2 regions of the Pseudalkalibacillus sp. JSM 102089 genome follow, and region 2 is predicted to be linked to the other one. Evidence: riboswitches for the same ligand, from Rfam matches in the RefSeq annotation. Region 2 holds a riboswitch; the other holds the start of a gene.
What was found. A riboswitch is a leader RNA that binds a small molecule or an ion and turns the genes downstream of it on or off. The one in region 2 is predicted to bind cyclic di-GMP.

Region 1 (7,655 bases), on a different contig from region 2:
AAATTCTTGACACGGATGAAGGTGCACGATTTATTGGAGAATTCGCTATCGGAGTCAATCCTTTCATTCGTGAGCCAATGAAAGATATTCTCTTTGATGAGAAAATCGATGGGTCTTTCCATTTCACCCCAGGACAAGCCTATGATGAAGCGCCAAACGGCAACGATTCTTCCGTTCATTGGGATCTTGTTTTAATCCAACGTCCGGAATATGGTGGCGGGCAAATCTGGTTTGATGATGAGTTAATTCGCAAAGATGGCAAGTTTGTCCCTGAAGCACTTCAAGTGTTAAATCCAGAGAATCTAAAATAAAGTAGAGAAACGCATCCATTGGATGCGTTTTTTCGTACAGATGACCAATCACATTTTCAGTTCTTTGAATATAAATAAAGAAAACTACTTAAGACAGGAAGTGCCTTCCAATGGAAATACATTGTGATGGATGTACGAAGGAGATGAGAGACTGGGAAACCATTCATATGGTGAAGTTCGATAAATGGTATGTTGGTCATTTCAACTGTTTATTGAACTTGAAAAAAAAATTAAATCTCAATAGACCGATTAAGTGGGATAAACTAGAAGGAAAAAAGGATAACCAGAAAGACTCAGATGGAAAAGCTGCAAATTAGATCGAGGGGCAAGAAAAGACGCTAATGAAACGTAGCGTCTTTTCTTGTGAAGAGGATATCAGATGTCTCTGCTTCTTATTCGCCGTTTTCTTCCATGTAGGATATTGCCTTTTCTGCATGGATCGCAAATGTTAGCGGCGTTTTTTTTATGTAGCCAGCTTTTTTAAGTTCGCTAATTGTGGCGCTCACTGTTTCTCTTGTGGACCCGATCATCGTAGCGATATCATAATGCGTTAACTTAATATCAATGGTTTGCCATTCATTCTTTCTTTTACCAAATTTTTCGCTGAGTTTCATTAAAAGCGATAGGATTCGATATTTTACACTCCTGAGCGCCAGGTTTTCACTCATTTCATAGATTTCCTTTAAACGAGAAGAAAGAATTTCAATGAATTTTATGGCGAGCTTGGGGTTTTCGGAAATAAGTTCTTCAAATTGATCTTTTCCGATGACGCAGACATATACGTCAGACATGGCTTCCGCATATACGGAATCGTCATTGAGAGAGAAACTAGATGTTTCACCGAAGATGTTACCGTCTCCTAGAAGGTCAACAGTTAATTGTTTTCCTGCAGCGTTTGAGCGATAGAGACGTACCGTTCCTTTTTTTAAAAGGAAGAGGGCTTTCATCGGGTTTTCGGGTCCTAATATGACTGTTCCTTTTTTTAAAGGTTGCATGTCACTTACGCGATCAATTTGCATTAAATCATTCATTTCAAGTTCTTCAAATAAATTGATCTGAGATAACATTGTTAATTTATCTATTTTCATCACCTTCATTCATGTCAAAGTAGTTGTACTCCGTAATTTAGCTTACATCATTTTATCTATTTTATCACTTATACTCAACTATGTTAGGAGGTTAGAAGTCTAACATGGAACAGGTTACGTTATTTACGATTACGGCTTGTATCGATTGCTATAAAATGAAGCAACATCTTAAGGAAAGAAATATTCCATTTGTAGAAGTCAACTTAATGGAACAACCGGAAAGACTTAAAGATCTTATAAAGGTAGCAGGGGAATGTCAAGTGCCTTTCCTCGTAAAAGGTGAAGAAGCTCTTTTTTTGGAAGACCTTAACTAGCAAAGTAACAATAGAGTGTTGAGTGGAATAATATAGGGCATCTATAATTAAGAGGTGATTCTATGTCTGACTCAATTACTTCTGTTAAATATACCGCAATAGGAGATTCTATTACGTTAGGTACTGGAACGGTTTTGTTTACTCCAACATTTGTAGACTTTTATTCCAATTCTCTAAATTACGAGTTACAATTTCCGGTTAAAGCGCGAACGTTTGCAGAAAATGGTGCGACTACTGCAGATGTTAAACGATGGCTCTATTGCTCCCAAATTCCTATGAAACAATCGCCTGTTATTACGGTCACAGCCGGAGGAAACGATCTGATTGATGCAGCTGAAGCTTACGCTATTACAAAAAACAAGGCTGTACTAGATGGTGCTTTACATGAATGTTGTCAGAATATGAGTTGGATTGTAGCCTATTTATCGAAGGAGCTAAAACGGAATTACGCTCAAGCAATGATTCGGATTGTGAATTTGTATAACCCCATTCCTGATTTAGCTTTTTCAGATGTTTGGGTTAAGGCATTTAACCGACACATTGAAACATGTTCAGCTGGAAAATTCGTTAAAGTTGCTAATATTTATCCAGTTTTTAAAGGACGGGAAAAGGAATTTTTAGCTTCAGATGGAATTCATCCCAACACAAAGGGCCATAAAGAAATTTCAAATGCTCTCATAAAAACAGGAATATGTCTTTAAATGTTTAATTTAGTTAAAACTAGGGTAAAACTTTATGTTCATAAATTATTAAGATTTTGGGGAGGAACTTATGGTACAACAATCCATTCAATTAAACGAATTACGAGAACAATTGCTTCATGCTTATGAAGCAACACGCACAATGACGAACACATTAGTGGAACCACTTGAAACGGAGGATTTCACTATTCAATCGATTCCAGATGTAAGTCCTCCCAAATGGCACATGGCACACACAACGTGGTTTTTTGAAACGTTTATTCTGAAAGAATACTGTGAAAATTACAAGTCGTTTCACGAAGAATTCGAATACTTATTTAACTCGTACTATGAAAGTGTAGGAAGTTATTTCCCTCGCCATGCAAGAGGTTTGCTGAGCAGACCAAATATAGATAAAGTTAGAAGCTATCGATCTGATATTGATGAAGAAATGGTTACTCTTATTCAAGAAATTGACGATAGTAAACTTCACCAGGTTGCTGATTTAGTAGAAATCGGATTGAATCACGAGCAACAGCATCAAGAGCTTTTAATGACCGACATTAAATATAATTTTTCCATTAATCCATTGAAACCCGTCTACCGTTCACTTGAGGTTAATTCTAAAGAAAAAGCTACACCATTAGAGTGGATCTCGTTTGAGGGAGGTCTGATTGAAACGGGTATAAATGAAGATGATGGTTTTTCCTTTGATAATGAACGTCCAATACATAAATCTTGGCTTGAGCCATTTAAGTTAGCGACTAGAACAGTAACGAACGGGGAGTATCTTGCGTTTATTAAAGCTGGTGGTTATAAAGAAGCGACCTACTGGTTATCAGATGGTTGGGCAACAGTAAAGAAAGAAAATTGGCAAGCACCGTTGCATTGGGTTGAAAAGGATGGGGAGTGGTATACTTTTACGCTCCATGGGTTAGTTCCACTAAATATAGAAGAACCTGTTACACATATTAGTTACTACGAAGCTGAAGCATATGCAAGCTTTGTAGGTAAAAGACTTCCTTCTGAGTCCGAATGGGAACTTGCAGTTCGCGATCAGCCGATTGCGGGTAATTTTGTTGAAGATGGCATCTATCATCCCGTGGCATCGATCAAGGAAAATGAAGGTAGAATAAAAAAAGCCTATGGAGATGTGTGGGAATGGACGAAAAGTCCTTATATGCCTTACCCTGGTAATAAACCGCTTGACGGGGCGTTGGGTGAGTATAATGCAAAATTCATGAGCAGTCAGATGATTCTAAGAGGCGGATCATGTGTTACCTCCGTATCTCATATTCGTCCGACTTATCGAAATTTCTTTGGTCCAGATAAACGCTGGCAATTTACCGGCATTCGTCTTGCAGATGATAAGTAATCATTAAAAACTTCGCAATGGATCAGAGCTATTTGAAGAAATCACATAGCCAGAAGAATACTATCCGACTCGAACAGAATCTTAAAGAACTTAAACAGTTAGCAGAGAATTCAGGTTTCACACCAATGAAAACATGGACTGATCAAGAACAGCTTTTCAGTTTGCACTATCTTAGTGTGAATTAACGTAAGCTTTCTTACAGACATTCAATGATTATTTCGATATAATTGTTAATGAAGATATAGGTGAAGGAGAGATAATCATGAAGAAGATTGAAACAGCTGATTCTTATCAGTCATTCATTAACAATAATGGCGTATCCATTCTAAAATATGAAGCTAACTGGTGCCCGGATTGCAAGCGCCTTGACTTTTTTATTGATGATATAATGAATGCGCATCATGAAAAGCAATGGGCTCAAATCGATATTGAACAATTCCCTGAAATTACAGAGGAAAATGATGTTATGGGTATCCCGAGCCTTCTTGTCTATAAAGACGGCAAAAAGATTGGTCACTTGCATAGTGCGAATACCAAAAATCCAGATCAGGTGAAAGAATATTTAAGTCAATTCTAAACAAAAGAGAAGGTTGCGAAGGCAACCTTCTTTTATTTTGTTAGAACATATTCGATGGAGCCGTCAATTAATGAATGAACAAATGCAACTGTATATCCAATGCTAAGGTAAGTAGAGAGTGTTTCACTACAATGTGGATGTAATGGTTCTGTTGGGGCATGAATACTTTTATACATGGTTTTTACGGTGCTAGAGATGGGTTCACAACGAAGTAAAACAACATGTTTACCGCTCCAAGCGGTACTAATGTGATTTCTCTGCATATCACTCTTCCTTTGCGAAAAATATATTCAGGGAATACAGTTAGCATATGAGTGAAATCGTAGGATGTTAGAAGTAGAAATGGAAATTTAAAAATATTTTGAATTTTCATCGAATAACTGGTATATTAGTAGCATATAACGTCAAACTTCTCGATAATCACATCGATTCACTAAAAAGTTGTGTATTTTGTAAGTTTATGGTCGGAATGTGTCATTTCTGAATTCTCCAGACAAGGGCAAACCATCCTAAAGGATGGGACGCAAAGACACAGGTCTAATGTTGGTTCTCCAACGATGACGGCTGGTCCTCCTGGAAAACCCATGAAGGAGGAGAAAAGAATGACCATGGCTAAACCTAAGCCTAAGAAGGTACTTGATCAAGAATGGGTTATTCTCATGAGGGCTGCCAGAGAACTTGGATTGAAGAAAGAAGAGGTACAAGCATTCTTAAAACAACACAAAAACCGACATCTATGAATATACATAAATGCATGACGACCTATAAGGTCGTTTTTTTGTGATAAGCTTTGATGAAAGCAAATACGGTGTGAAATGAATATTCCTTGACTTTAGGGCAATATTTTTTGTATCATATGTCATATCAATTGCATACATAAACCATACTAACTATGAAGGATAAATAGTAGTCAGAGTAACCTTGTTTTTAGCGATTCGGGGACGGTGGAAGCCCGAACGAGGTCTGATGAAACGGCAGTCTGGAGTTACGTTACTTAAAGTGGATGCCTTATTTGCATCAACTAGGGTGGAACCGCGGGTGCATAAGCTCTCGTCCCTGGACATTTTTTGTCCATGGATTGGGAGCTTTTTATATTGATTGAGAAAAAAGGAGAGAATGACATGACAATTTCAATGGATCAGATCGTTTCAGTATCGAAGCACAGAGGATTTATTTTCCCTGGTTCTGATATTTACGGTGGACTAGCAAATACATGGGATTATGGACCACTTGGTGTAGAACTTAAGAAAAATATTAAAGATGCATGGTGGAAGAAGTTTGTTCAAGAATCACCTTATAATAGTGGTCTAGATGCCGCCATTCTAATGAATCCAAAAACGTGGGAAGCTTCAGGACATTTAGGTAATTTCAATGATCCTTTAATTGATTGCAAAAGCTGTAAAACACGTCACCGTGCAGATAAATTAATTGAGGACGCTCTTTCAACTGAAGAAGAGGACATGATTGCAGACGGCCTTTCATTTGAAGAAATGGAGCGTTTGATGAAAGAAAATCATATTACTTGCCCGGAGTGTGGCAGTGAAGATTTCACAGAAATCCGTCAATTTGATCTTATGTTTAAAACCCATCAAGGTGTAACAAAATCGAGCACGAGTGAAATTTACCTTCGCCCAGAAACGGCGCAGGGAATCTTCGTAAACTTTAAAAATGTTCAACGCTCTATGCGTAAGAAAGTGCCTTTTGGTATTGCACAAGTTGGAAAAAGCTTCCGGAATGAAATTACACCTGGAAACTTTACATTCCGTACTCGTGAATTTGAACAAATGGAGCTTGAATTCTTCTGTAAGCCAGGTAACGAACTAGAGTGGCATGAGTATTGGAAAGAGTACTGCAAAAACTGGCTTCTAAATCTTGGTGTAAAAGAAGATAGCATCCGACTGCGTGAGCATGCGGAAGATGAACTGTCGCATTATAGTAATGCAACAACTGATATCGAGTACAAGTTCCCATTTGGTTGGGGCGAACTTTGGGGTGTTGCTTCTCGAACAGATTACGACTTAAAGCAGCATATGGAACATTCCAATGAAGATTTCACTTATCACGATCAACAAACAGGTGAGAAGTATGTACCTTATTGCATTGAGCCTTCACTTGGTGCTGACCGCGTCACTCTTGCTTTCTTGATTGAAGCATATGAAGAACAGGAGCTAGAAGATGGCACAACTAGAAGTGTGATGCACTTCCATCCAGCGATCGCTCCGTTTAAAGCTGCTGTATTCCCTCTATCTAAGAAGCTTTCTGAAGAAGCGCGTGCTGTTCATGCGGAACTTTCAAAATACTTTATGGTTGATTATGATGAGGCTGGCTCAATTGGTAAACGTTACCGTCGTCATGATGAAGTTGGTACACCGTATGCCATTACATTTGATTTTGATTCTGTTGAAGACCAACAAGTGACGATTCGTGACCGTGACACAATGGAACAAAAGAGAATGCCGATTTCTGAACTGAAAAGCTTTCTTGAAGAAAAAACACAATTTTAATGTAAGAAGCCGCTCAAAATTCGAGCGGCTTTTCTTTATAATAAAGAATGACAATGATTCTTATTGATCGTTTACCCGCGAGATTAAACAAACTTGTTTTATAACTAATAAGGAGTGAATAGTAAGTGAGGATTCTATGGGATTTTGATGGCACATTATTTGATACATACCCTGCTTTTACAAAAGTGATGAAAGAATTAGTTTCTAATGATGTAAAGGAAGAAGATATTTTAAAAGAGCTAAAAGTGTCTTTTCGTCATGCGACGGAAGTGTTTCAATTAACTGAAGAACAAATTAAAACGTTTCGTAAAATGGATAATGCTTTGTCACCAGAAGATAAACCACCATTTCCTGGTTTGAAAACAATTCTTCAAAAAGCTGAATTGAATGTCATCATGACTCATAAACCGCGTGAAGAGGTGATCACGATTTTAGAGTATTTTAAAATGGAGCATTATTTCGCTGATCTTGTAGCCGGAGATGATGGATTTCCACGTAAGCCTGATCCTGCATCCTATCACCATTTGAATAACAAGTATCAGCTGGATCTTGCCGTTGGTGACAGAGTACTTGATATTCTCCCCGCTAAAGAAGTGGGAATGAAAACGTGTTTGTTTCAGAATAATTCTTCAGGCGCCGATCTATATGTTACTAATTATGAAGACTTGAAAAACCTGTTATGGCCATCTTTGTAAAAAGCTTTTTAAAGCATTTTAAAAGTTGAAGCCTTCATATTCATATGTGATAATACACATATGAATATGAAGGGGATGGTTTTGCCGTGGATAAAAAACTTCGCTTTATTT
Region 2 (7,655 bases):
CACCGAGTCCTCCTGCACCAATATAAGCAGCGATGACACCGATTCCGATGTTAAGTACAACGGCTGTTCGAATACCTGCCATTATGATGGGGAACGCATTCGGAATTTCGACGCGAAGAAGTCGCTGACTCGTTTTCATCCCTAATCCCTTTGCTGCATCTCGCATTTCAGGGTTTACGTTACGAATTGCGGTATATGTATTTCGTATAATGGGGAGCTGCGAATACAGAACCAGTGCTACAAAGGCTGGAACAAAACCAATTCCCTGGTTGACGATCGAGAAGACCGGAATCATAATACCGAATAAAGCAATACTCGGAATCGTAAGCATGACAGAAGCAATCTGTAGAATCGTCTCAGCTAGATAATCATTTGTTGTTAAGTAAATGCCTAGAGGAACGCCAATGATAAGCGCAACAATGATCGCTAATCCGACGAGTATCGCGTGCTCAATCGCTAAATCAAAAATACGAGGAGCGTTTACCTCGAGAAATTTCATCCACTTGTCCAATACGATAACCTCCTTTTTCATTCAATTTCATCATTGTATCAAATTAGGTACAAATTACCAACCTACCAACGAACTTTCACCCTCTTTGATCAACTGTCTCTTTCGCTCGTATTGACAAACATTTGTTTATACGAATGTTTTCGAGTTAACTCTAACTTAATACCCTAATACAAAAGTACTAACCCTGAATTTTCTGCGAATTTTTAATTTTCACGTATGAAAATCTTACATTTTAATAAAGTATCACTTTCTCATCACGGTCTCAGTAACTTTTGGGATGCTAATCGTCGGATATTGGCCAAACGACAAATAAGGACGGCTCACAAGCCCCCCTACTTGTCCGCTGTTTTCCACAGCTTGAAGTACATAAAAAAAGGATCCACGCCTCAAAAACCGTGGAACCCCTTTTCATCTTTCTCCCTTATTCACCTATCACACCGCAAGCAATACGATCTCCGGCATCTCCTGACGGCTGTGATTCCATATCATCTGCACCGGCATGAATAACAATGGCTGTTCCGCCTTCTTTTAGTAGCGAATTTTCTTCTCCAGATTTTAGCGTAACTTTGTCATTCATAATGTCGGTTTGAAGCGTTCCATCTTCGGCAACTTCAATATTTTCCATATCTCCCGCATGTGGACCATTATCGGATTCTGTACCGTGATCCTTATCACCGGGATTATAATGACCGCCTGCCGATTTGAAATCTGGTGCTTCACATGCCCCAGTTTCATGAATATGAAAACCGTGCTCTCCTGCTGGCAAATCACTAACATCTAGACTGATCATCGTTGCGCCGTCATGCTCATTCAGCTCGGCTGTCCCAATCTCTTCATCGTCCTGATTTTTCATAGTAACAGTGATCGTATCCATTTGTTCCTGTTCACTTTCACCGGCATTTTCCGTGGTTGTTTCCGGTTCGTTTTCTGTCGTTCCTTCTTCGTTACCTCCTCCACAGGCGGCTAACACAAGTAGTACACTCATCATTAGTAAAAGAATCGTCCATCTTTTCATCGAAACAGCTCCTTTTCTCCCTTTATACTTACCATCATGACACCACTTTCCATTCAGTAAACCCAACAAATCCAAATTCCTTCCAATTAACTACCGGATTATGACTAAAAAGAGGCTTTAGTATGAGGCAAGACGTTTTAAACGTGGATAAAAAGTTGCACGGAATATTGAAAGAATATTAACAATGTCTTAACTTAAAACATCTTGACTTCGAGATAAATTTACGGTATCTTTAATCTATACTAAAAAGCAACAATCCTGAGGAGGAATTTTTCAATGTCTACATTAACACTAGATAAAGTTCACAGCAGTTTAGATTTTCAAATCAAGCATATGATGGTATCAAAAGCAAAAGGTGAATTTACTGACTTTGACGTCGATTTCAACGGCGATCTTGATAACCTGACTTCCGCAAACATTAAAGTTACAATCTCGGTGAAATCAATCGATACAGGTAACGAAGACCGTGACGGACACCTTCGCTCTGGTGATTTCTTTGAAGCAGATCAATATCCAAATATTGTCTTCCAAAGTAAGTCTATTGCAAAGAAAGATGATGGAGAGTATGACGTTACTGGCGACTTTACGATTAAAGGCGTAACGAAAGAAGAAACGTTCACAGTTGAATACAACGGCAAATCCAAAAGCCCACTTGATGGCAGCACAGTAGCTGGTTTTGACGTTTCAGGTAAAGTGAACCGTGAAGCTTACGGCATGACGTATAATGCTGCGATGGAAACAGGCGGGTTCTTGCTTGGGAAAGACGTGAAATTCGAAGGGAACTTTGAGTTTGTTGTAGCAGAATAAGTGAAAGCATATGGAAACACCTCATCCCTTAACGGATGAGGTGTTTTTATTCATGAAGCTATTATCCCTGTTCAATTGCCCTTTCATCCATATGCATCACTTCCCACAAGTGGCCATCAATGTCCTGAAAACTCCAGGCATACATAAATCCATGATCGATGGCATCATTCGAAGCTTTACCTCCAGCTGCAAGGGCACGACTCACCATTTGGTCCACCTCATCATTGCTTTCTGCAGAAAGGGCCATAATGACTTCTGTTGATTCTCTGGCGTTCGTAAGGTTCTTCTTCGTAAATGTCTTGAAGAATTCCTCTACAAGTAACATAACAAATGTATTTTCATTGATCACCATGCACGTCGCATTCTCATCTGTAAACTGTGGGTTAAATTCAAAGCCAATTTCAGAGAAAAAAGCGATGGATTTATCGAGATCTTTGACCGGTAAATTTACAAACACGTGCTTCGCCGTTTGAGCCATTCGATCACTCTCCTTAGAAAAATGAATTCTTTCCTATATTCATTTCGCTATGAAACCTCAAACTCCTTATACATATCCCAAAAGATTTTTTCACACATAAGAAAAGAGAAATCAACACGTTCACCTTACAGAGCTTTTCATAAAGAAAATTTCTAAAAAACGTAATAACAACTATTCGTGCGATGAATACTATCCCTAAAGGTGGTGTTCATCATGGATCGACAACAGCAGTTTGATCAAATTGTCTTGTTGCGAAGAGAACTTGAAGAGAAAGCGAATCATTATTGGCAAAGTTATTCTGACTATACAACCTGGCAATTTTGGCTTATTTTAGCGTTCATCTTCGTGCCGCTGATTATCCTTTATTTTCGAATCGATCGACGCAACATTTTTCTGCTCGGATTCTTCGGCTATTCCGTTCACGTCATAGCTGCTTATGTGGATGCATTAGGTGTTCGTAAATCCTGGTGGGATTATCCTTACATTGCGATTCCCCAATTACCTGCAAGCATTAGTATTGATGGAGCTCTTGTCCCGGTCTATTTTATTTTGCTTTATCAGTGGTGCTTATCACATAAGAAAAACTACTGGTTATACGGCACGCTTTCAGCAGTAGGCTTTACGTTTATTTTTAAGCCGATTTTAATTTGGCTCGACCTCTTTGAACTATACACCAATTGGTTTGTTTTATTAGCAGCTTATTTATTCGTCATATATGTAGCGAAAGTGATAACTGATATTTTTATCAAAATGTCTAAACAAAGCAGAGAGACTTAAGGAAACAAGAAACTGAATCTTGCCCTTAAGTCTCCTTGTCTAAAGATAAAATGTTGAATTTTGATACGTACTGTTTCAATCTTTCCACATTCTGTTCACTATCCGCTAAAGCTACATAACCATCAGGCCGGATCAGGTACAGCGCATTTTCCTGCAATCCTTTTTTCGTCATTGCTTTTTCAAAGCTAAACTCATATAGAGCATATCCAGATACCCTGGCAAAACCCTTAACGGCTTCATTTGCTTGACCGTATACGTGAAGCTGCCAATCCATTGACTTAAGCGCATCATAATTAATGCATGATTCTGTTCGGATCCATGGCAGGCGATCTCCACCATGAACTTTCCCCGCTGTACCAACACTAAGTTGACTGTTGCGATAATGAATGTTGATTTGAGAAAGCCTTCTAAAGGCTGCTTTTCGAGCAATGGAAAAGGAACGAAGCGTAAATGGAGCCACGTTGGGTATGACGATTTTCCGCAGTAGTTTGCTCGTCATGTGGTCACCTATAATAGAAGTAAACGCCCGATCAGTTGTATCGATTAACGTTCTCGCAAAGTTAATACGCTCTTCTTCAAATGTATCAAGAATGCCTTCGTCCGTTTTCCGAAGCAACACTGCAGCTAGCTTCCACGCTAAGTTCACCGCGTCCCCAATACCGGTGTTCATGCCCTGTCCGCCAGCCGGGCTATGAATGTGTCCAGCATCTCCGGCAATAAACGCACGTCCTTTTCTAAAGTGACTGCTAACGCGATGATGGACTTTGTATGTTTGGAACCAGTTCACATGTTGAATCGTTAAGCCTGTTCTCTGCTCGATCAGCGACTGGAAATCCTTGAACGCAACTGAGCTTTGATCGGTTAAATTGCGAGGAACTATTCCAATAATCCGTTCCATTCCCGTGCTTCTAACCGGCATGAATAAGTAAAAGGTGTCAGAATCTAAATACACATTTAAACTACTTTCAGCTATTTGTCCGGTGTTCGCTTTAACATCCGCCACAAAAAACAGTTCCTCGTACGTTCCACCTGGAAAATCAAAAGCAAGCTCTCTTCGAACAGTACTATGCGCCCCATCACACCCGCATATATATGAAAACTCACTCCGTTCTTCCTTATTATCTTTTTTAATAACGGCTTGAACATGGTCCCCTTCATCCATAAACGAAACCAACTCTGTCTCCCATTCCACCTCAACGCCTTCGTCGGCTAATTTGTTAATTAGCAGCTGCTCGTGATCATCTTGCGGATAGCTTAGGGCGAATGGGAAAGGACTTAATCCTTTTCCAAGATCACGAAAATATATGTTCGCTTTTACTTTCTTTCCTTCTCGAAATTGGATAGTCTTCACTTCAATCCCCTGATGGATGACTTCTTCTGCGAAGCCCATTTGGTCATAGAATTCTAGCGTTCTAGCGTGTACAATTAGCGCACGTGATGCTTCTCCGGGTCCCGCATTTTTCTCAATTATTCGTAATGAAACTCCATATTTCGCCAGATGGAGGGCTAATACAAGTCCAGTCGGACCCGCGCCAACAATTAATACGTCAGATTTCATATTCCAATCTCCTTTCAAAAATAAACCTATCATAACACATTAAGCTATTAACAAATCCCACTTTTTATGGTAATGATTATATAAGTATATCCTCATGACATGATACCTCAGTAAGAGATCCACAAAAAAAGAGAATGCGATGAACTATCATTCTAGCCTGGGCACTTGAGTGATAGGGAGTAAGTAGTGCAACCGGCTCCTTAAAAAGGAGAATGAACATGGAAAAGTGTACATTGTACGGGCACACTCATTTATTTTCATTGCAGTCACGACGGATAATGGAACTGCTAAGGCGTCACGATCCTCATGCCTTCGTCCATTCGGTGCAAACAACGAGCTATTTCATTGATTTCTGTTTGCATTACAATTTCCGGTCATTGTTGAAACGACCCTTTCTTGAGTCTGTTTTGCTACATGACATCGGTAAACTGCTTGTTCCAACAGAAATCCTTCAAAAAAAGAGCCCACTAACCCTTTATGAGAAAGAGTATGTCGAGCAGCATCCAGAGTTTGGAATAGAACTACTTAATGATTTTCCAGAGATTGATATTGAGCCGTCTCTTATACTAAATCATCATGAGAATAACGATGGTACTGGCTATCCTTACCAATTACACGATGAGCAAATTCCTCGATCTGTTTCGATTCTTCGAGTCATCGATAGCTACATTGCAATGACGTCTGATCGAGCTTATCGTCCAAAACATTCTGACCAATTAGCTATTCAAGAAATTCATGCCCATCGGAATAACTTCTATGAGCCATACACCACCTCCTTGTTTATCTCTTATTTGGAAAAACGGTTAAAAGGGAAAAAGATTCTGCTTCATTATTTTGATTACGCCAAACGTCAAAATTAAGCAGCGCTTTTCAATAACCGTTTAAACAAAACCAAATAGAACAGGGAGGTCGAATAGATTGCGACTCTTATCAACTAAGGATTTACTAATCGCTTTTTGTGATGCGTATACTCTTCAATTAGATGAAGCTTTTATTGAAATGTTAACTAGTGAAATCATTAGAAGAGGAATCACTCCTCCCCAAACACGAACAGAGTGTTATGAAAAAATCCTCAATTGCACTTGATAAAGCCGCTTCTCATGACTCTCTAAATATAAAAGAAGCTTATTTGGTCTCTTCTAGCTAATAAGCTTTTTTTGATATTTTTCATTTGATCTCTCCCCCTTTCACAAATAAATTCACTGTTAATACGCTTACATATGTTTGCATTTTTTAGGAAGTGGTAGATTTAAAGTGTGATAAAAAAGGTGATTATTATTGAAAGGAATGATCTTTGATGAAGGAATCAATCCCAGAACTAACGTTGAATGATGGACTTACACTACCCGCTATCGGTTTCGGTACTTACAAACTAAATGGAAATGAAGGCGCAACTGCAATTAATAGTGCGATTGATGTTGGCTATCGCCTCATCGATACAGCTTACAATTACGAAAATGAAGGTACCGTAGGCGAAGCCATTCGTCGAAGTACAGTTCCTAGAAATGAACTGCGCGTCACTTCTAAATTACCAGGTCGCTATCACGAATATAATAAAGCGGTTACGGCTATTCAGGAGTCGTTATATAGAGCCAATCTTGATTATTATGATTTGTACCTCATTCACTGGCCGAACCCTAAACAAGGTCTTTATCCAGAAGCTTGGCAAGCTCTAATTGACGCTAAGAAATGGGGACTCATTCGCTCGATTGGCGTATGTAATTTCCTTCCGGAGCATCTTGAGCAATTGGAGAAAGAAACCGGCGTAAAGCCAAGTATCAATCAAATCGAACTACACCCCTTCTTCAACCAGGAAGATCAGAGAAGATTTCATCAACAAAACAACATCAAAACACAATCCTGGAGTCCGCTAGCTCGAGTGACTGACATTTTAGAAAATGAAACGATTAGTCAAATAGCAAATCAACATAACAAATCAGTCTCTCAGGTGATTTTACGCTGGCATTATCAATTAGGATCCATCCCGATTCCTAAATCATCTTCTCCAGAACGTCAGCTTGAGAACCTCTCTATCTTTGACTTTTCTTTAAATGAAACAGAAATGGCGATGATGGCTGAATTAACGAAAACAAATGGACGATTGAATGATCAAGATCCAGCTACTTATGAAGAATTTTAAATTTCCCCATCTAAAGATTTAAGTAACCATTACCAACTAGAAAAGGATGCCCTTCAGCAGGGCACCCTTTTTTTACCATCTGTTCACTTCTTCAATAAATCAAATTCACTGCTACTTATTCCATTACTGTGCTTTAGCGCTCATTGGTTTATTCGTTTTTACATACTTCACGAACAACCACCGAACGAGTGGCCCTATAATGAGGAGCTGTAACGGGAAGGCTACAATGACATTTTTAATAAATAACGATACATACTCTCTTAGGAAGGAATGCTCCATAGATCCGCTATTAGCATATGACATTATTAATCCGTAAAATGACATAAAGAATACCATACCGATAACCATACAAGTTGAAAGAATTAAAAT

Region 1: linked by a shared signal. The riboswitch ahead of ABVF21_RS01210 (anti-repressor SinI family protein) and the one ahead of ABVF21_RS08770 (HD-GYP domain-containing protein) in region 2 are both predicted to bind cyclic di-GMP.

The regions. Positions count from the first base shown of each region.
Region 1 is NZ_JBEWYW010000001.1:265,555-273,209, reverse strand. Features, by position in the region: gene ABVF21_RS01250 (aminopeptidase) at 1-311, shown strand, start outside; gene ABVF21_RS01245 (hypothetical protein) at 422-628, shown strand; gene ABVF21_RS01240 (Crp/Fnr family transcriptional regulator) at 704-1,399, opposite strand; gene ABVF21_RS01235 (glutaredoxin family protein) at 1,504-1,713, shown strand; gene ABVF21_RS01230 (SGNH/GDSL hydrolase family protein) at 1,776-2,414, shown strand; gene egtB (ergothioneine biosynthesis protein EgtB) at 2,485-3,768, shown strand; gene ABVF21_RS01220 (thioredoxin family protein) at 4,031-4,345, shown strand; gene ABVF21_RS01215 (hypothetical protein) at 4,378-4,608, opposite strand; cyclic di-GMP riboswitch class I at 4,834-4,922, shown strand; gene ABVF21_RS01210 (anti-repressor SinI family protein) at 4,948-5,085, shown strand; gene ABVF21_RS01205 (glycine--tRNA ligase) at 5,467-6,849, shown strand; gene ABVF21_RS01200 (HAD-IA family hydrolase) at 6,975-7,544, shown strand; gene ABVF21_RS01195 (MFS transporter) at 7,631-7,655, shown strand, end outside.
Region 2 is NZ_JBEWYW010000003.1:95,704-103,358, forward strand. Features, by position in the region: gene ABVF21_RS08740 (ABC transporter permease) at 1-511, opposite strand, end outside; gene ABVF21_RS08745 (superoxide dismutase family protein) at 933-1,526, opposite strand; gene ABVF21_RS08750 (YceI family protein) at 1,803-2,333, shown strand; gene ABVF21_RS08755 (VOC family protein) at 2,395-2,811, opposite strand; gene ABVF21_RS08760 (CBO0543 family protein) at 3,025-3,588, shown strand; gene ABVF21_RS08765 (FAD-dependent oxidoreductase) at 3,614-5,146, opposite strand; cyclic di-GMP riboswitch class II at 5,270-5,353, shown strand; gene ABVF21_RS08770 (HD-GYP domain-containing protein) at 5,365-6,006, shown strand; gene sda (sporulation histidine kinase inhibitor Sda) at 6,065-6,232, shown strand; gene ABVF21_RS08780 (aldo/keto reductase) at 6,444-7,286, shown strand; gene ABVF21_RS08785 (DUF2798 domain-containing protein) at 7,410-7,655, opposite strand, start outside.